DNA from 3 places in the Thermostichus sp. MS-CIW-15 genome. Region 2 is predicted to be linked to each of the others. Evidence: riboswitches for the same ligand, from Rfam matches in the RefSeq annotation. Region 2 holds a riboswitch; each other region holds the start of a gene.
What was found. A riboswitch is a leader RNA that binds a small molecule or an ion and turns the genes downstream of it on or off. The one in region 2 is predicted to bind cobalamin.

Region 1 (6,762 bases), on a different contig from region 2:
GATCTACCAGTGCATTCGGGCCAAAGCTGGGCGGGTCTTTAACGTGGCGGAGATCCAGGGATCCGGCTGGCTGCAGGCTTGGCTGCCCCGGGGAGTTGTGGCGGTGGCGGCCCGCTTCTACCCAGAGTCGGAATGCCGGGTCAGGGTCATTTTCGAGCGCTTGGTGCTCGGATCCCAGGCCTTGATGAGCTACGAGATCGAGAGTTTTCTCTATCTGCTCGAGCGGGATCCCAAACGGATCCCGGCGGTGCAGATCGACGTTCGCCGCCGCGAGCCAAGGGGTTGGCTGGATATCACCTATTTGGATGAAGACTTGCGGCTGGGTCGGGGCAGCGAGGGGAGTGTATTTGTTCTAAAGCGGGTCGGCTAGTCGGAGGATCCAGAGGACTCCGTTTCCGCCCTTTCGTGAGATGGGTTTTGGGTTAGGGTGGAGCTTATTTCCTGTAGAACTTGCAAGGCGCGGTAGGACTCCCGCAAAGCTTGCAGCTCTTGCTGAGTTTGCTCCAGTTGCCGGGCTTTTTGCTCCTGTAAGAAGCGCAGCCTTTGATTTTCGGACGCCGTGCGACGCAGAACGTGCTTGAGTTTCTGCTTCTGCTGCTGAAGCCGAGTCCGCCTCACCTCCAACTGCTGCAGTTGGATTTCTTGGAGTTCCAGTTCTATTTTCAGAGTGGCGACCTGCATCTGGAGTTGGCGAAGTTTTTGGTTGAGCTCTGGCTCTGGTGTGGGTTTTGCCGACTCAGGGCTTGGGGAAGAAGGTGATGACAATTCTTGTAGGGGCTGCAACTGTTGGGCCTTGGCCTGCGAAGCTTGATCCTGGTGCTGCTCGCCCTGCAGTCTTACTTGAGTGTGTTCGCTTACTTCGGTTTCAGTTTCCGTCTGCTGCTCAGCTTGATCAAGAATTTGTCGATCGCGGATCTGGGTTTGAGGATCCTCGTCAACCGACTGCAAAGGGAGAGAATCCTCCTCGGGTTGCCGAGGGTTGCCGCCATAATCGGCGGGATCAAAGGGAGACACAGCCGCCAACAGCGATTCTCGAAAGTCAGGCCAGGAATGCGACTGCAGACCCATCTGAACCAGCCGCCAAACCCCGTAGGAGGCCCCAATTGCAGCCAGGAGCCCAGGGATCCCAGCCAAGGACAGGGAAACCTTGGGCAGGGTCGGCAGGATCTGATCCAGCAGGCCCACCACCAACGCGAAGACAAAGATCCCGCTCCCCGCGGCAGCGGCACCTGAGACCCAAGAGGAGCGGGAGAACATCATCGTTTCTGTTTTTTCGCTAGCAGAACCACCGGAGCAGGAGAACCAGAGGTCAGGTTCACAGATCGCCTGCCTGCATCTCAGTTTATCCCGCCGGCAGCCTCTGTTTCTCGCTTAGGGCACTTGCCAAGCCCGCTGGTGGTAGCTCTGCAATTCGGCCCAGGGATCCGCTGCTGCTGCGGGGGTATGGCCGTGGTTGTGGTGATGGTGAGAGTGATGGTGATGGGATCCGTGCCCATAGGAGTCATGGTCATGGTGATGAGTATGCCCCGCTCCCAGCTCTGCGCTCACCGCCAGGCGAAACTTGCAGAGGTGGCAGTTCATCAGGGTTTGGCCCTGGAGAGCTTCCTGCTCCAGTTGCTGCAGGCTGTGCAGCACCGCGTCCACAAGGCCCAATTCCGGCAGCATCAGCCAGTCGATCTCGGGGTATTGGCGTCGCCGTTCTTGCACCGCCGCCTCGATTTTTTTCACCAGCACCCCTGTAAAGAGAAAATAGGGCAGCACAACCACCCGGCGCGGCTGCCAAGAGAGGGCCCGCTCCAGACCCACCGGCAGGCGGGGATGGGTGATGCCGATAAAGCAGGTTTCCACGGCAGCAAACCCGGATCCTTCCCAAAGCAGCCGGGCCAGCTTACAGGCTTCGGCATTGGCTTCGGGATCGCTGGAGCCGCGACCGACAAACAGCAACACCGTTTCCGCCCCTGGGATCTGCTGCGGCTGGGCAGCCAGCAGAGTGGCCAATCGCTCCCGCAACAGTTGCAAGATCTCGACCCGGATCCCCAGCGGCCCGCCGTAGTGGATGCGCAACTGCGGGTGGAGGGCCTGCAGACGATCCAGCTCCACCGTCACGTCGAACTTGTTGTGGCGCGCCCCAAAAAGCAGCAGCGGCAGGGCCACGATCTCCTGCCACCCTTGGGCCAAGCATTGTTCCACCCCCTGGGCAATACTGGGCTGGGCTAGCTCCAAAAAGCAGGGGATCACCGGCCGATGGGGGGTGAGGGATTGATAAACTTGGGCCAGCTCCAGAAAGGCTTGCTGCCCTTCAGGGTCACGGGATCCATGGCCGATGAGCAACAGGGGCAAGGCAGGAGAAGAAAACTGCCCAACCGCACGGGGAGGGGAAAAACTGAGGACATCCAACACAAAAAACTCCGTTCCTTGTGAATCGCAAGGGGTACAGGACAACGGCAGGTGGGTGTTCTGGCTGAGGGAGGGATCCCATCACAGTTGCGTCACAGTGGCGGATTTGCACCGCGCTTTCCCCAGTCTGCCTGAGCCTTTTAGGTTAGCTTGCCGCTTGTCGTTCACCAAGCCCCCTGGGGGGGATGTCCTTGTCTGCCAGAAGATAGCCCTGAGGCATGAGCGGTACGGCAGACTCATGCTCAAAGGGCAGCAAAACTGTTGCCGCGCTAATCCCCCTTGCCCCTGGGAGAGGGCCTAACGCCGGCCCGCTGGTCTGGGGGGCTGAAAGTGTCGCAGGCGCAGGGCATTGGCGACCACCGAAACGGAACTCAGGGCCATGGCTGCCCCCGCCAGCATAGGGTTGAGCAACCAGCCTGTAAAGGGATAGAGCGCCCCAGCGGCAATCGGGATCCCCAGCGTATTGTAGATAAAGGCGAAGAAGAGGTTCTGGCGGATGTTGTTGAGGGTGGCCCGACTGAGTTGAATGGCAGTGGCGACTCCCCGCAGATCCCCCGACATGAGGGTAATATCGCTGGCGGCCATCGCCACATCCGTACCCGTACCGATGGCGATCCCCACATCAGCTTCTGCCAGAGCTGGAGCATCGTTAATGCCATCTCCCACCATCGCCACCCGCCGTCGCGGTTGTCTTAGGCTGCGTATGTAAGCTGCCTTCTGATCCGGACGGACTTGGGCAATTACCCGCTGAATGCCTGCTTGCCGAGCAACCGCTTGGGCCGTGGTGGGGTTATCCCCGGTCAGCAGGATCACCTCTAGACCCATCTGTTGCAGCTGTTGCACTGCCTCAGGAGAGGTGGGTTTGAGCGGATCGGCAATGGCCAACAGCCCCACCAGACTCTGGGATTGCGCTACGCCGATCACCGTTTTGCCCTGGCTTTCCCAATTCTGAACCCGCTCTGACCAAGAGGGATCCCAAGGGATCCCCATCTCCTGTAGCCAGCTCAGCCGACCGATGCGGATCCACTGGTCTTCCACCCAGGCTTCTGCCCCACTGCCTATCCTTGCCTGAAAATGCTGGGCAGGAGGGATGGCAATTTTTTCCGCTTCGGCTTTCTGCACCACCGCCTGGGCCAAAGGATGTTCCGAGTGCCGCTCCACTGCCGCTGCCAGGCGCAACACCGTCAGGGGAGAGGAGCCATTAGCCCAAATATCGGTGACAGTGGGACGACCTTCGGTCAGGGTGCCGGTTTTGTCCAAGACCACCGTGCGCAAGTCGTGGGCCAATTCCAGGCTGTCGGCACTTTTCACCAGGATCCCCAATTCCGCCCCTCGTCCCACGGCCACCAGGATCGAGGTGGGGGTCGCCAACCCCAGCGCGCAAGGGCAGGCGATGATCAGCACCCCAATTGTGTTCACCAAGGCCAGTGTCGGGTTATCGGCCAGCACCCACCAGAGCACAAAAGTTAGAACTGCCACCCCAATCACCGCCGGCACAAACCAGGAGGTGACCCGATCCGCCAACTGTTGAATCGGAGCTTTGGATCCCTGAGCTTCCTGCACCAAGCGCACGATCTGGGCCAGAACTGTGTCTTTGCCCACCCGCCGCGCTTCCATCACAAAGCTGCCCGTCTGATTCAGCGTTGCCCCAATCACCTCATCCCCCGCCGATTTGACAACAGGCAGGCTCTCGCCGGTCACCATCGACTCGTCGAGGGTGGAGGATCCCTCTAGGATTACCCCATCCACCGGCACCTTCTCGCCGGGGCGCACCCGGATCCGATCCCCCACCTGCACTTCCCGAATCGGAATATCCTGCTCCACCCCCTGGCGAATTACCCTTGCCGTTTTCGGTTGCAGCCCGATCAGCTTGCGAATGGCCTCAGAGGTTTGCCTTTTGGCCCGTTGCTCCATCCACTTGCCCACCAGAATCAGGGTGGTGACCACCGCCGACACCTCATAATAGACATCCGGGTGCAGTCCTTGCCGGTGAAAATAGTCGGGGAAAACCGTTGGGAAAATGGAATAGAAGAAAGCCGCGCTCGTCCCCAAGGCCACCAGCGTGTTCATATCCGCCGAGCGCCGTTGCCAAGCGGCCCAAGCGCCTCGATAAAAATGCTTGCCCACCCAAAACTGCACCGGCGCCGTCAGCAGCAACTGCAACCCAGGATTGTGCAGCCACATGGGAAAGCCCGGGATGTCCATCCCCAGCATCATCGGCAGGGATCCGATCACCAGCACCGTGCTGATGCCCACCCCTATCGCCACCTTGAGCTTCAGTTCCCGTTCTGCGGCCCGTTGGGCGATCCGCTCTGGATCCGACAGATCGTCCAGCTGCCAATCCTCCTGGATAAGGCGCGCCTGATACCCCGCCTGCTCCACCGCCCGGATCAAGGCTTGCGGATTCACCAGCCGGGGATCCCCTCGCACGATGGCCTGCTCGCTGGCAAAGTTGACCGCTTGTGCCGTAACGCCCCGCACGCGACTGAGGGCCTGTTCAATGACGGCAGTGCAGGAGGCGCAGCTCATGCCCTGGATAGCCAAGCGCCAAGTGCCGCCAGCAGATGAGGCGGACAGGCCGGGGGCAGCGGAATGGGAACCCGAATCAGACATGGCTGTCCTCAGAGCAAAAATTAATAGCAAAAGCCCTCTTTCCCCCAACCAGGGGAAAACCACACCTGTGAACCTTGTCCCGCTACTGCCGACGGGCAAGGGAAAAATCGCTAGGCCGGCGGATAGCCCACTTGGGCGAGCACCTGCCGCCAGACACTTTCCGGCTGCTCAGACGTAATCCGCACCTGCTTGGTCTTGGGATCCGCCTCCACCTGCGCCTGGGGATCCTGTTGCCGCACCGCCTGCGTGATGGTGTCCACACAAGCGGAGCAGGCCAGCTTCGGCACCGTCAAAACAACTTGCATCCTGGGAAACCTCCCCAGCCCAATGCCACCAGCTTGATGCTAAACCTTCCAGTGGGCTGGAAGGTCAAGAGGGTGGCTGAGGCTCCTCTATGTTCCAGCGGTAGTCCACCTGATAGCCCCGCTGTCGCCAGTCCTCTTCCAGTTGCAACTGTTGGGTCAGGGCTTTGCGCAGAGAGTTGATCAGCTCTTGCGTGCGGCCTCGGTTGCCGAAATCCTGCTCTTCGACAGTGGGAAACGTTTGCCGCTCGAGAACCCGCAGCAGAAATTCGTAGTGGACGTGAGCCGGCACAGGAATACGTTTCATCGATCTAGGCCCTTCTTGGGATCCATTGACAATCCTGGGCTTACTGGGATGACAACAGGGAGCGGACGGCTTGGCCGGGATCCGGCTGCGTTACCAGCGCTTCCCCCACCAGCACAGCGCGCACCCCCCAACTGCGCAACTGCTGCAAGTCAGCAGGGGTGTGGATGCCAGACTCGCTGACCACCGGCAGATCGCCGAGGCGCTCCCGATGGGCGACCAAGAGATCCCGCGTCGTGTTCAAGTCCACCGCAAAGGTTTTGAGATCCCGATTGTTGATGCCGATCAGCACCCGTCCTTTGGCCTGTTGCAGGTGCGGCAAGGCCAAAACCCGCTGCAACTCTTGGCAAGTGTGCACCTCCAACAGAGCCGCCATGCCCAGTTGCTGAATGAGCTTGAGAAAATAGCCCAAGTCCGCATCCGAGAGAATGGCGGCAATCAACAGCACCGCATCCGCTCCCAGAGTGCGGGCCCAGAGGATTTGGTAAGGGTAGAGGATGAACTCCTTGCACAAGATGGGGATCCCTACCGCCTGGCGGATCTGGCGCAAGTACTCGCCGCTGCCCTGAAAAAACCGCTCATCCGTGAGCACCGACAGGCAACTGGCTCCCGCCGCCTCGTAGCTTTGGGCAATGGCCACCGGATCAAAGGGATCGCGGAGAACCCCACGGCTGGGGGAAGCTTTTTTCACCTCAGCGATAAGGGAAACGGGGTGAGGGGATTGGGTGAGGGCCGCCACAAAATCCCGCACCGGTGGCGCTTGCTCCAGTTGCTGCTGCAATTGCTTCAGAGGAAGCTGTTCCCGTTGGCGCTCCACCTCCTGCTCTTTGTGCCAGACGATCTCCTCCAAAATGTGGCGTGGCTCGGCCTCTGGAGCCTTTGTCCGGTACACCTGCGAGGCCACCACCACCGGCGGGGCAGGAGAACGCCGACGAACGGCAAGCAGCTCACCTTCCAGCTCCATACCACCCCTGAACAGAACTCTACACCTCACCCTAAACTACTCTAGTGTGCTGCTGTCGGTTTGAATAGCTACTCCGAATATCCCCAAACCGCCTCTGGCAAAGGTGTTTTTTTTACTCTATGGTTGAGTTTAGGGCTGAGCAGCAGCCGATGCCGGTTAGACTGCCAGTTAAGCAGAGAGCC
Region 2 (6,762 bases):
CTCAGCCGCAGCCTCCCCGTAGGTTACGCTCTCCACCCTGGCTTCGTAGTAGCAGGTGATCTGGGGATCGGCAGCCACCCGCTCCTGGAGCACCTGCTGCAGCCGAGCATGTTCGCCGCAGTAGAAAACTGCCGTTTCCCCCACATCCTCCGGCCTAAACGTCACCCGCTGGGGAGCGTCGGCGTCGGTCAGAATCACCTGGGCAAAGGGTGTGATGTGGGGAGCCAGCGCCTCCCACACCCCGATGGCCCGAAAGATGCGGATCGACAACGGCGAAAGGGCATAGGCCAAGGGGCGCTGCCTGACTGCCTCAGCCGACTGGGCCTCAATGAGGGCCAAGCGCAGGCCGGATCCCTGCAGGGCACAAGCTAGGGTCAAGCCCGCAATGCCGCCGCCGACGATGATCACGTCGTAAACGGCTGCCAAGGTAGTCGGAGTGGGAGCAAGGGTTGTCATTTCTAGTGCTGAGTGCTGTGGGCAACTACTTCTGGGCGGGCGGAGTTTGCCGGCGTGGCGGCCCGCACCGCTCGGAACATGCCAAAGCGGCAGAGGCCAGTGCCGAAGGCCAGGCGCATGAGCAAGAAAGTGGGCACCTCCCGCAGCGACTTGATCAAGCCCACCAAGCCAAACTTCAGCAACCCTTCGGGACGGACAACCCCCTGCCAGATGGAATCCAGCCAAGAAGGAAGAGTTTCTTGCGTCCAGTCGGCAGTTTGCACCTGTCCTTCCACCAGGCCCGTGGCTTGCAACTGTTCGGCAAACCCCTCGATGCTGGAAAAGGCGGGGTGCGACCACTGATCCAACAACTGCCGCATCACCAGCCGCTCCCAGAAGTTGAGGGGCTTTTGACGGTCGTCGCGCTGGTTCCAGTCCGCCACCACCAAGATGCCGCCTGGCTTGAGCACCCGCAGCATCTCGCTGGCGTAGCGAGCCTTGTCCGGCATGTGGGGCCCCGCCTCGATGGACCAGACCACATCAAAGCTGGCGTCGGGGAAGGGCAGGTTGAGGGCGTCGGCCACCTGAAACCGGACGGGCAGATCGGGGGGGGTGAGCTCCTGGGCCCGCTGCACCTGCTGCGGGCTGATGGTGATGCCGGTCACCACAAAGCCATAGTCGCGGGCCAAGATGCGACAACTACCGCCAATGCCGCAGCCCACATCCAACACCGTCGTCCCCGGCGGCAGCCGATCCAGCCCGCCCCAGCGCACCATCTCGTGGACAAAGTCGTGCTTGGCCTGGATGAAGTTCTTCCGCCGCGGCGGGGATCCGTAGTGGCCCAGGTGAATATGCTCGCCCCAGTAGAACTCCAGGATCCCGTCTCGCGTCCATTCGTCGTAGGCGCGGGCTACCGATTCAGGAGAGCGGTACTTGCGGGCGGTCAACAGGTAGGCTCCCAATCCTATAGCTAGGAGCAGGACTAGGCCCCAAAAAACCCAGAGTGTTGGATTCATTAGAACTACCTTGAGATGGCTAGAGATGGCAATTGATGATTGTTGCTGCGGTGGCAACAGACACAGCGGGGATCCCTTCTGGCCTCCGTTGATCCAGCGGAGCAAAGCCCCACTCTCATCTTGCCCTATTTGCCAGCCGCAAGGCGGCCTAGGAGTGTCGTAGCCGCACGGTTGCCCGCGGAGGAGACGCTGGCCTGAGCAACCTTGCCGGGGGCTAGGTGGCCTGGAGCTCCTCCCTTAGACGCTGAGTGGCTGCCACCATGTTTTTCAGGGCAGGGATCACTTCCTCCCAGCGGCGGGTTTTTAGGCCGCAGTCGGGGTTGACCCAGGTTTGCTCTAGCGGCAAGTGGGCCACTCCCAGGCGCAGTTGCCGGAGAATCTGCTCGGTGTCGGGCACCGCCGGGCTGTGAACGTCGTAAACGCCGTTGCCTACCTGGTGGCGATAGCCGGCTTGGGCAATCTGCAGCAAGGTTTTGTTGCTGCTGCGGCTGTTTTCGATGGAGAGGACGTCGGCATCCAGACGCTCGATGTGCTCGATGATGTCCCCGAACTCCGAGTAGCACATGTGGGTGTGGATCTGGGTTTCGGGCTTGGCGCCAGCGGTAGTCAGGCGGAAGGCCTCCACCGCCCAACTTAAGTATTCTGGCCAGCGCTCTTTTTTCAAGGGCAGCCCCTCTCGCAGCGCTGGCTCGTCCACCTGCACCATCGCGGCTCCGGCAGCTTCCAAGTCGGCTACCTCTGCCCGCAGGGCCAGGGCAATTTGCAGGGCCTGCTCGCGACGGGAAACGTCAACGCGGGGGAAGGACCAGTTGAGCATGGTTACCGGCCCTGTCAGCATCCCCTTGACCGGCTTTTGAGTCAGAGATTGGGCCACCTTGAACTCCCGCACCGTCATGGGGCGAGGGCGAGACACGTCGCCGTAGAGAATGGGGGGACGCACGCAGCGGCTGCCATAGCTCTGCACCCAGCCGTGCTCGGTAAAGGCAAAGCCCTGCAGTTGTTGGGCGAAGTATTCCACCATGTCGGTGCGCTCGAACTCACCATGCACCAGCACATCCAGGCCAATTTCTTCTTGGATGCGGATGCACTTGGCAATTTCGGCGTCGATGGCAGCTTCGTATTCGGCCTGGGAGATCTCGCCCTTTTTGTACTTGACCCGCCACTGCCGGACTTCGGGGGTTTGGGGAAAAGAGCCGATGGTGGTGGTCGGCAGCGGTGGCAGCTTGACCTGCCGGCCTATACGCTGCTCGTAGGGAAGGGAGCGCTGGAAGTCCTGCGCCGTCAGGTTGGCCAAGGCCTGGCGCACTGTAGAGTTGGGGGGATTGAAGTCCTGGAAGGCCTGCCACTGCTGCTCCAGCTCCTGCTGCTGGGCGGCGGTGTCTTCGCCGTTGAGGGTGCGGGCCAGCAGAACCACCTCGGCCAGCTTCTGCTCGGCAAAGCTGAGAACATTGCGCAAAGGCTCTGGCAGGTGGGTTTCCAGAGCAGCGTCGTGGGGCACAAATTGGAGCGAGCAAGAAGGCTGCACCCGCAGGTTGGGGGCTAGGGCTTGCAGCTCTTGCAGAGTGGCCAGAACGGCTTTGGGCTGGATCTGCCAGACGTTGCGCCCGTCCACTACCCCCGCCCCCAGGATCTTGTCGGCGGGGAAGCCGTGGGCTCTGACCAGTTCCAGGTTGTGGCCGCGGGTGAAGTCGAGGCTGAGGCCAGCTACCGGAAGCTCCACCGCCCAGGGGTAAGTCTCCCCCAAGTCGTCAAAGTAGGTAACCAGGTGGAGAGGGATCCCCACGCTTGCAAGCCAGCGGTAGGTCTGCTCCACCGCTTCCTGAAGACTTTTGCCTTCGCTGGTCACCAAGATGGGCTCATGGACTTGCACTTCCCGGATCCCCAGGCGCTGCAGCTCCTGCAAGAGTTCTCTGTAGAGAGGAAGCAGCTTCTCCAGATCCCCCCGCAACTCGCCAGAGCGCTGGCTTAGAGCAAGAAGGGTAACCGGACTGAGGAGGACGGGGCTGGTGCGGTTTCCTAGGATCCCTTGCGCCCGTCGCACCGTGGCCAGGAAGTCGTCGAAATGGGCCTGAGGGATCGCGTCGGCCTCAATTTCCGGCACCAGGTAGTGGTAGTTGGTGTCAAACCACTTGGTCATTTCCAAGGCCGGCAGCCCCTCCTGCCCCCGCGCCATGGCAAAGTAGCGCTCCAGGCCTGATAAGCTCTGAAACCGGGAGGGAATCAGCCCCAGCCAGGTGGCCCAGTCCAAAACGTGGTCGTAGAGGGTTTGATCTCCTACGGCAATGTGGTCGAGGTTGGCCTGTCGCTGGGTTCGCCAGGCCTGACTCTCCAGATCCTGCAGCGTCGCCAACAAGGCTTCCGCCTCCAGGGTGCCGCCCCAAAAGGCCTCCAGGGCTTTCTTCAGCTCGCGGCGCTTGCCCATGCGGGCATAGCCTAGGGTTTGAGTTTCAATGGCCATAAGGTACCTTGTCCTGAATCGAATTCGGTAATTGAGGTTGCCGCCAGTTGTCATCCAACCTAGGCAGCAAGAGATGGCCGCCGACATGCCTATCGGTGGCATCCCGGCAGAAGGTTTTCCCTAGGCCAGGAAACCTGCCGGAGCTGTCAAGGCGTTCCTTCACCCTGGCGGCTTGCCCACTCTGCACAGGGGGATGCCCAGAGGACTCTTTTGTGCAACCAAAGCGAGCAACCGTCCTCCTAGCTGCCCCTGAGCTAACTGCTCAGCTCTCTTGTCCGCGCTTTTGACTGAGTGCCTACGATCCGAGAGCGTCGAAAATCCGTAAGCAGGCCGATGAAAAAACTTCGAGACGGGAACGGGCTAACGTCAAAATGGGGAGCATATCTGTACCTCGCAGATATGGTGAACTGTGGAAAAACCGCCGGCGGGCATTCTGACTTGCTCAGTTTTGGAGGGGCTGGCTTGCGTCTCAAGGCCTCTTGCAACAACGAACTAGGGATCCCAAGTCCAAAACCGGCTCACAGCTGCGGGACAGCGGCAGATTCTCACTGCACTTTCCCCGTTGCCTCTGACGGCTGATCCCCGTCAGAACCGACAGTAGACTTTATCCTATCACTGGTTTTAGCGGGACTGGGCGGATTTGAACCGCCGACCTAGCGCTTAGGAGGCGCTTGCTCTATCCAGGCTGAGCTACAGCCCCAGGTCAGGTACCTCACTGATACTAGCAGAGAGGCTAGGGGGTATCGCCGCAAGGCTGCCGAGCAATAGCGTTCTTATGGAATTGCTGGAACAAAGGCTTTGCTTTCTGACACAAAACCCAACGCGGCGGCTCACCCCAGTAGTACTCTTTTTTCCAAATGGGCAAGCGCTCCTTGATTGCATCAATGATGTAACGTGCTCCAGCAAAAGCGGCGCCGCGATGTTCAGCTGTAGCACCAACCCAAACCGCAATATCACCAATTGCAAGATGACCCTGGCGGTGACAGGCAACAGCACCGCAGAGGCCAAACTTGGCGTGGGCTTCTCGGAGGATCTTCTCGCCCTCCTTCTGGGCAAGGATCTCGTAGACTTCGTACTCCAAGCTGAGAACAGGTTTGCCCTGGCTGTGGTTGCGTACCCAGCCCTCGAAGGTTACTAAGGCACCCGCTGTGTTATTGACGAGCAAACGACTGAGTTCAGCTGGCTGGATGGTGCTATCCACAATTAGAAAACGCAGCATTTAGCCCCCACAAACTGGTGGAATGAAAACTACCAAGGCACCTTCATCTATCGGCCTAGTCAAGTCACAGAACTCATGATTGACAGCAACCTTAACGTCCTCCGCTGCTAGCGAAAATCCATACTTTGCTTGCAGCTGCTGATAGAGCTCTAGGTAGTTTGCTGCACTGGTTTGCAGCACTTCGCTGCTCCGCTGAGCCTGTTCCCGCAGCACTGCTACATATTGAATTGTTACGGTCTTACTTAGGACAGATTGAGTTACCATGGCTGCAACTACCCCAAACTGATTGGAAAGTGGCATACTCCTCGGCGGTATTGACGTTCATGAGCTCGACCTCATGGTTGGGGGTAACTAGGGTGCAGGGCTGCCTGCTGAGGATTTCCACAGGGCAGTACACCCCTTCCGCGTAAGCCCTTTCTAGTACCGCTGCAGCTTGAGGAGTATAGATGGCGCAAAGAGCTTCCGGGAAGCCGCGCTCGGGGTTAACATAGCAAGTTGCGATTGTTTCGGCTTGGTAGTGATCCAGCAGCTTTTGGATTGTTTCTGACCGAAGGTTCAGTAGATCACAGGCAACAACCAACCAGTTAGCTTCAGGATGAGTATTCAAGGCAGTCAATAGGCCACTGATCGGGCCAACGCTTTCTACTAGATCTGGTAGTGTGGGCAAGAGCTCTAGAGCTGTGCCCGACCACTGACCGGCACGCGCTGACAAGTAAACCTGCTGGCAGTAGGGCTGCAGCAGTTCATAGAGATAGGCGGCGTGGGGTTTGCCAAAAGGGTTCAGCAGCGCTTTATCGCGACCCATGCGCTTGCTACGTCCCCCTGTGAGCACCAAGCCATAGAGGGGACGTTCCAGGAGGGCGTTTTTGCCGCCGGACTTAGTTACTAGGCGGATCTCCTGGATGCAGATATGGGGCGACACCGACTTGCACATGTCATAGATTGTCAGCGCTGCTGTTGCCGCACCACAGAGAGCTTCCATTTCAACCCCTGTCTTAGCGCTGGTCTTGACAGTGCAGTGGATGGTTACAAGCAAGTGATCATCAATTGTGATATCAAAGGTGCAGTCTTCAACAGGGATCTGATGACAAAAGGGGATCAGTTGGTCAGTTCTTTTAACAGCCATTGTACCGGCAATGGTTGCTGTCTGAAATACCGGTCCTTTTTTCAGGTGGATATCTTGGCCAACAACATAGGATCTGAGAGCAGGTGGCAGTTGAACTCTTGCCCGTGCTGTGGCCGTTCGCAAAGACACCGATTTGTGGCTAATATCTACCATATGCGGATGGCCTTGAGCATTAAGATGGGCCCATGTACGATCAGCTTTGTCCATAGAGCTAGCCCCCTAAGCCGTACATTGGGTGTGAGACCTGCTCAACCCGGCGCAGTGGTTTCATCCCCAAAAGCTGCTGGTAAATTTGCTGACGTTGGCCTGGTGTTTTGTCTCGAACCGAGAGACCCTCCTCACTAAATAGGCAGGCAAAGAGACGACCATCAGCTGTCAAGCGCCACCGGGAACAGCTGCTGCAGAAGGGCTGAGACTCAGAGGCAATAAATCCAACTTTAACATTCTCGTCGATTGTAAAGTAAAACGCTGTCGAATCAGGTGCCGCTGGAAGGGGGGTTAGAGTATA
Region 3 (6,762 bases), on a different contig from region 2:
AGCGGCAGCGGATCTTGCCCCAATTTCACCCCGAACAGATCCCCCAGCGAGTGGGCCGGGTCGATGGAGACCAGCAAGAGCTGCCGGTCGGGATGGCGTTGGGCCAAGTTCCAGGCCAGCGCCCCGGCCACCGTGGTCTTGCCTACCCCGCCTTTGCCTCCCACCAGCAGCAGGCGGATCCCTTGGGCCAAAAAATCTGGCAGGGCCACCCTTGGGGGGGAGGGGATCCCGCCGACAGGCTCCCCTGGGCTAGCGGGAATCTCTTCCAACTGCAGCAGCACCTCTGGCAAGGGACGAAGCTGCTGCACCAGCTTGTCCAGGGCCGCCGGCCCAATGGGCTCCTCCAGTTGATAGGGACAAACCCAGATGGGATAGCCAGGCAGCTCCTCTTGGAGCGCTTTTAGCCAGCGCCGCTGTTCCTGCTGGCGGGCCAGGTAGAGGGGGGACGGCGGGATCCCAGACGACGCTCTCCCGCTGGCTCCCAACAACACCTGGTTGACCAACAGGCCGCCAATGGGCACCCGGCGGCTTTGCAGTTGTTGACAAAAGCGGCGCGTCTCCGCCACGCTCAACGGCTCCGGGATCAGCACCAGCCAGGCGGCAGTGCTCTCCGGGTCGGTGAGGCGGGCTTTGCCCCCCTCCAGCTCGCTCTGCAAGCGGGCCAGGAAGGCGTCGGCCTCATCCGGTCGATAGGCGCCCGTGAGGGATTGGACAACCTCGCGGTGCTTGGCCTGGAAGGTGGCAAACACCGCCAGCAAATTGTCGAGAAAGTCGGGCAGTTCCAACAGCCGCAGGGTGTGGCCGGTGGGGGCGGTATCCAGGATAACTGTATCCACCTCTTGGCCCGCCAGCAGCCGGTTGACCTCTAAGATGGCCATCAGCTCGTCCACCCCCGGCCAGTCCAGATCCCAAAGGGGCAGGAGATCTTCCTTGGCCAGCCAACTGCCCCGCTCGGCAATCAGCTCCAGAGCCGGGCCGTAGGTCTGCTTGAAATCCTGCAGCAACACCTCGGCCTGGAGAGCCCGCACCTGCAAGTTGGGCCAATCCGGCAGGGGCTGGGGAACGTCGGCCACCGGGATCCCCAGCACATCCCCCAGGGAGTGGGCCGGATCGGTGGACAGGAGCAGCAGACGGCGCTCTGGTTGCGCCTGGGCCAGGTGACGGGCCAGGGCACAGGTGAGGGTGGTTTTGCCTACGCCCCCCTTGCCGCTAAACAGCAGCAGACGCTGGCAAGGAGAAAGGAGAGACAGGCGGAAAGCGCTCCCGCCACAATCGAGTTGAGCAGGCTGCAAAGGGATCCCTTCTGGCACAGGTCACCCCCATTGTGGCCTGGATCTCCCTTAGGGATGCTCCAGATCAGCGAAGTTTCCCCTCTCCCACCACAACCGGCGTCCTCTGTCCCACGCCAGCAGCGCGTGGATCCCAAGCCAAAATCCCGTCCACAGCCAGTTGTCCAGCCAGATCTTGGCCAAGATGGGCAGGGTCAAGCCCTCCGTTCCGCCCAGAACCAGGCCGGCTGCCAAGATCAGCCCTTCAAAAGCAAGGAACCCTAGGATCAGCATGGCTGGGATCCAAAGATAGTTCAGCAGCAATTGCCTTGGCCTAATAGGTTTGGACTGAGAAAACAGAGGTCGGTAGCCGGCAGCAAAAGCGACCCCCACCGTGCCGATCCCCAAGACCAACCCCCAAGCAAAAGAATCAGGTGTACGGGGATAGTTGTGCCAGGTGTAGCCAAAGATTTGGTTGGCCAGCCAAATCATCGAAGCGCTAATAATTGCCCTTTGGCGAGTTAACGTGGTGCCCGCGATGATGCCAACAGTTACAAAAGGAAGCGTGCAGGTATAGGCAATGTTGCTCAGGCAGCCGATGGTGGTAAATAGGCTGGGCCAAAATCGACCTTGGGCTAGATCTCGGCTGGCTTGGATCCAAATTACTTCTGGGATCCCGCGGCGAGGCTTGGGGATGGACTGGACAAGAGCTTGTAGGCTAACCATAGGCTAATCTCCAGGAAAAAGGTGAGCTTTCAAGGGGCAGTTCTTTAGCAGATGCTCCTGGACAATTTGCCGCGCTACTTGGGGGGTAACCCGCTTGTACCAGGTGCGATCTCCGGAGTAAAAAACCACCGGCCCTTGTTGACAGACTTCTAGGCATCCGGAAGTAATGACCTGAATATCCAAATTGGCTTCCCGCAGGGCCGATTGCAGAGCTTCCACAACGGGCTGATAGTGGCGAGAAGGATAGCAGCGGCTGGAACGGCAAACCGCCAAATAGGGCCGCTTGAGGGGGTTATCTTCATACGGGATCCGCTCTTTTCCCTCGACGTAAATGGCCCGCAGGCGTTCATAAAGGGAGAGCTTCTGATAGTCGGCTTTGCCTTCGGGCAGGTAGTCTTCTCCTGGCCCCAAAAAGGGACTGGGCAAAAAGATCTGCAGCAGCGATTCCTCTGCTCCGTTCCAAAATTGGATCCCCCATTGGCGAGGCTGGCCCTGCGGATTGAGGCGGCGATAGAGGGCGGCGCGGCCGACCAATCTTTTGCGGCGCAGCTCAGGTGGAGTTCTGCTGTAGGGGCCGCCCTGGTGCTCTTCTAGACACAGGTGCAAATGCCAAGTTTCGGTGGCCACGGTCAAATAGCCGTCGTAGAGCACACAGAGAGCAGGGGGATCCTTGAAGGCCGCCTCCAGCACTCCTCCCTCCACCACCTGGCCCACTTGGATCTCGGCCCAGCGCTCCTGAAAGAGCTCATAGAGCAATGGCCCAAGACAGTCGATGTGAGCCGGGATCCCTTCGTAAACGGTTGTCCAGCCGGTGGGGGAAACCTCTTGCCAAGTCTGGTTTAAGGGCGTGATCCAGGGACTGAAAGCGGCCATAGGTTGCTCCTATTGGATTGGCGGAATGCGGGCAATCACCCCCTTTTTGATGGGGCGCTCTGCCCAGGGCAGGATCCCATCGGGCTTTGTCAAATACAGCTCCGCCGTTTGTAAGATTGGCTCTACATCTTTTGGATCGAGATCGCCAAAGACATAGGTCATCTTCCCCGGGGCTGCTAGGGCAATCACGCAGGCATGGCTGCAGCCGCTCATACAGGCAACTGGCTTCAGGTGCAATTGGGAATTGAGCACTTGCGATTGCAAGGCGGCCAGGAGCATTTCTCCTTTGCTAGTCCCTTCTTTTTGGCCGTTCACCCAGCGAGATCCGCAGGTGGTGCAGATCCAGAGGTAATGTTCGGCCTCAGCTTGAGCCGAAGTTGGCGATGGAGAAAAGTTAGGAGATAGAGAGTTGGTTGAGATCGCCATAAGTTGCATCCAAACTAAACCGTAAAGCAGACAATCAACTTGGAAAGTTCTCGCTAAAAGTGGTCAGCCGGAGAGTTAAAAACAGCCTGGGATATCGCTAAAATTGCCCCCGCAAGTTCACCCTCAGCGTGCGGCCAACTCCGGGATAGCCGGGGAAAACTTCATACTGCTCATCCAGCAGGTTGTCGATCCCCAACTCTAGGCTCAGGGCCTCAGCCAACGGGATCCCGCCGCGCAGAGCCACGGTGGTGTAGCCTGGCAGGGATTCCGTATTGGCATTGTTGGTAAAAAAGCTCCCAATGTGATGGACCAAAATCGAGCCGTACCAGCCCTGCTCGTGGCGGTAGCTTAGGCCTAGATTGAAGCTATCGGCTCCTACAAAGGCTAGCTCTTTGCCAACTGTGGCCGGGTTAAGGGCAGCGCGGATGATGGGATCATTGAGGGTATAGTTGGCAAAAAGCGTCCAGTTTTCCCCCAAACGCAAATCTAAAGCCGCTTCCAGGCCGGTATATTCGACCAGCCCGATATTTTCATAGGTTCCCCGGCGCGGCCCAAGGCTGACAAAGGTGATGCCATCGCGGATGCGGTTGTGGGCAAAAGTTAAGCGCAGCAGGCCAAAATCTCCCAAGGTTTGATCCAGGCCGATGTCCAAGCTCTCCCCTCGCTCTGGGCGGAGATTGGGGTTGCCATCCACTTCAAAAAAGCCGCGCAGCCGAAAGAACAATTCCGAGATCAAGGGGGTGCGAAAGCTGCCGGCGTAGCTGGCCCTCAAGGTAGTTCCCTCGGCAACTGCCCACCGGATCCCCACAGCCGGCGAGGTGGCCGAGCCGTTGGCCAAACTGCTGAAGTCCTGACGGATGCCCAGGTCGAGGTGGAACTGGGGATCCGGGCTGTAGTCCAGGCGGGCAAACAGGGCCCCCTGGTTAACCGTATCGTCGTAGTTGATATTGGCAGAACCCCTGGCAAAAGAAAAAGTCGTATTGCGGGCTGAGATAGAGCGATAATCTGCCCCCAAAACTCCCTCTAGGTTTTCGCCGGCCTGCCAAGCATATTGAAGCTGGGATCCCCAGCCATTGCGCAAGATGACGTCGCGGGATCCCTGGCTTTGCGGAGCGCTGAAGCGGTAGTTGAGATCGTCCAAAAAGACTCTTGCCTGCAGGGATCCTGTTTCCTGAGTCCACAGCCAACTGAGATCCAGCAGCAGATCGTTGGTGTTTTGCTCTGCGTCGGGAGAGGGAAACTCTACACTGCCGGGCACGCGAAAGGCTTTGTTGAGGTAGAGGGCGTTGGCTGTTAGGACTTGATCTTCGGCCAGTTGCCAGGTGAGCTTGGCCTGCAAGTTGTGGTACTCCACCGCCGAGTTTTCCCGCCTGCCTGACTTGCCCAGCCGCTCAATGGCAAAGGGAAAGTCGTTGTTACTTTGCAGACGGCGATAGCTGAGCACCCAGCCCAGATCCTGGGCTTGGCCGCGACTTTGGATCCCTTGCTCATTGAGACCGTAGCTGCCGACCGCCGCTTCCAGCACCGTCTCCGTTTCTGGCTGCGGCTCCACCGTGACGATGTTGATCACGCCGCCAACGGCGTCTGAGCCGTACAGGGTAGAGCCGCCGCCGGGGGAGACTTCAATTCGCTCGACGACATCGGCGGTGATTTGGGAGAGGTCAAACCCCCCGAAAAAACCCAGATCGTTGAGAGGGCGGCCATCCAAGAGCACCAATACCTGCGCCGTTCGCGCCCCTCGCATGAATTGAGAGCTAAGAGCTCCCAACTGAGTTCCCGCTGTGCCATCGCTGAGGATCCCGGGCAAGTAGCGCAGGGCTTCCTGCACCGTCCTTGCCCCTTGCTGGCGCATCTGCTGGCGGGTGATGACATAGACGGGGCGGGAAGACTCTCGCAAGAGGTCGGGACGGCGAAACGGGGTGGTGACGGGTTGATTCAAAATCTCGGCGCTGAGGCCGGTATCCAAGATTGCCTGCCCCCAGGCCGGGATCCCCAAACTCAAGATCCCCAGCCCAAGGCTGAGACATACAGTTACTTTCATCCGGTTGCTCCTGCTTCCGTGCGACGCGGAAGGGCTAAGCTTTGAGCCAAAGCCGCAGGCGGGCATCCTGACTGAGGGCCTCAGCCCATCACAGTTGCGGCACAGCGCCGGATTTGCACCGGACTTTCCCCATTGCTTGCCCTGGCTGATCCCCAGGACAACCTGACGGCACGGCTTTCCTCCCCATTGCTCTGGAAAAAGCCGTGCTAGGCATCATACATTCCCTGCTGGGGAGTTCCTATCCTGCCGGGGGGGATCCCTGGGCAGTGAGGTCAACGGAAGATCATCTCCGCCACCGCGTCAAAGCCGGCGTCCAACAGCCGATCCAAGACTGACTGGGCCTGGCTGCGGCTGTCGTAGAGGCCGGCCTGCAGCACCCTCCTGCCGTTGAACACGGTCTCCACCGCTTCGGGGAGGAGCTGCCGCAGCCGCTGCAAATCGTCGCTGCCCTTGGGGGTCACCAGCACACGAAAGCGGGTGGCCGACTCTGCTGGGGCTACCGCCGGTTCTGGAGCCGCGGCAACGGGAACAGGGGGGGTTGTTGGGCTGCTGCCCGCTTGTCGGCGAGCCGGGGGTGGCAGGAGGGTAGTAATATCCGTGAGAGGAGCCACAGATTGCTGGCGGACGGGAGTGGCAGGAGCAGGCTCAACCGGTTGGGCAGGCGTGGTGGAGCCATCGGGGGTGAAGGGGACGGCAACAAACTCCTGGGGTTGAGCGCCTGCCGGCTGAGGGGGGGCACTGGGCAAAATGCGCCCTCCCGATCCCGCTGCAGGAGGGGGAACGGGGGCAGTCGATTGGGGCACCGTCACCACCGGCAAGGTGGGAGAGGCCGCCGCCGGCTGGGGATCCCTGCTGGGAGCCGGAGGCTCGGCCTGCGGAGTTGTGGGCAGCGTCAAGCCGCCTGCCGCAATGGGTGGCGGGGCGTTGCTGGGCAGCGCAGCCACCGTGGTCTGGCCGGCCAGATCCAGCTCCCCTTTGGTTTTGCCGGCCAGTTGGTTGCCATTGGCGTTGAGGCGCAGGCCGCGGGTGGCGTTGTGGATGTCGTACTGGCCGTTCCCCTCAAAGATGTTGTTGCCGGGATCCGAAGCCGTGCCCAAATCTGGCTGGGCGGTGGTGATAGCTGTCAGGCCAGTCTCCAGGTTGCGGGCAATGAGATTGTTGCGCAGGATGGGACGGGCGCTGCCGCCGACCACAATGCCGGTGCGGTTTTGCAGGATGCGGTTGTTGCGCACAATCGGCGCCGAGCGCTGGTCGATGGTGAGGCCAAAGCCGGTCTCTTGGAAGAGGTTGTTGACAATGGTGGGCTGGGAGGTGCCCAAGACGGAGATGCCGTTGGCCCCGTTTTTGTAGAAGCGGTTGCCTTCTATCCAGGGGTTGGAGGCGCCGGCGATGAAAATGCCGTCGTGGATGCTGCCCACAAAGCTGTTG

Region 1: it holds a riboswitch for cobalamin, as region 2 does, so the genes downstream of both, ACVW0R_RS12750 (sirohydrochlorin chelatase) here and metE (5-methyltetrahydropteroyltriglutamate--homocysteine S-methyltransferase) in region 2, are expected to answer to the same signal.
Region 3: it holds a riboswitch for cobalamin, as region 2 does, so the genes downstream of both, ACVW0R_RS10070 (TonB-dependent receptor) here and metE (5-methyltetrahydropteroyltriglutamate--homocysteine S-methyltransferase) in region 2, are expected to answer to the same signal.

What each region holds. Positions count from the first base shown of each region.
Region 1 covers NZ_JBSSDI010000048.1:5,294-12,055, forward strand. The annotation lists gene ACVW0R_RS12740 (PAP/fibrillin family protein) at 1-370, shown strand, start outside; gene ACVW0R_RS12745 (hypothetical protein) at 367-1,260, opposite strand; gene ACVW0R_RS12750 (sirohydrochlorin chelatase) at 1,372-2,400, opposite strand; cobalamin riboswitch at 2,431-2,566, opposite strand; gene ACVW0R_RS12755 (heavy metal translocating P-type ATPase) at 2,695-5,010, opposite strand; gene ACVW0R_RS12760 (heavy-metal-associated domain-containing protein) at 5,121-5,315, opposite strand; gene ACVW0R_RS12765 (DUF5340 domain-containing protein) at 5,380-5,619, opposite strand; gene trpC (indole-3-glycerol phosphate synthase TrpC) at 5,660-6,580, opposite strand.
Region 2 covers NZ_JBSSDI010000019.1:3,628-10,389, reverse strand. The annotation lists gene ACVW0R_RS08450 (FAD-dependent hydroxylase) at 1-456, opposite strand, end outside; gene ACVW0R_RS08445 (methyltransferase domain-containing protein) at 459-1,451, opposite strand; gene metE (5-methyltetrahydropteroyltriglutamate--homocysteine S-methyltransferase) at 1,666-3,909, opposite strand; cobalamin riboswitch at 4,316-4,520, opposite strand; tRNA gene ACVW0R_RS08435 (tRNA-Arg) at 4,535-4,609, opposite strand; gene ACVW0R_RS08430 (molybdopterin synthase catalytic subunit) at 4,643-5,128, opposite strand; gene ACVW0R_RS08425 (MoaD/ThiS family protein) at 5,129-5,392, opposite strand; gene moaC (cyclic pyranopterin monophosphate synthase MoaC) at 5,367-6,461, opposite strand; gene moaA (GTP 3',8-cyclase MoaA) at 6,466-6,762, opposite strand, start outside.
Region 3 covers NZ_JBSSDI010000026.1:19,523-26,284, reverse strand. The annotation lists gene ACVW0R_RS10090 (ArsA family ATPase) at 1-1,292, opposite strand, end outside; gene ACVW0R_RS10085 (hypothetical protein) at 1,341-1,994, opposite strand; gene ACVW0R_RS10080 ((2Fe-2S) ferredoxin domain-containing protein) at 1,998-2,867, opposite strand; gene ACVW0R_RS10075 (DUF1636 domain-containing protein) at 2,877-3,293, opposite strand; gene ACVW0R_RS10070 (TonB-dependent receptor) at 3,391-5,334, opposite strand; cobalamin riboswitch at 5,375-5,515, opposite strand; gene ACVW0R_RS10065 (DUF1565 domain-containing protein) at 5,607-6,762, opposite strand, start outside.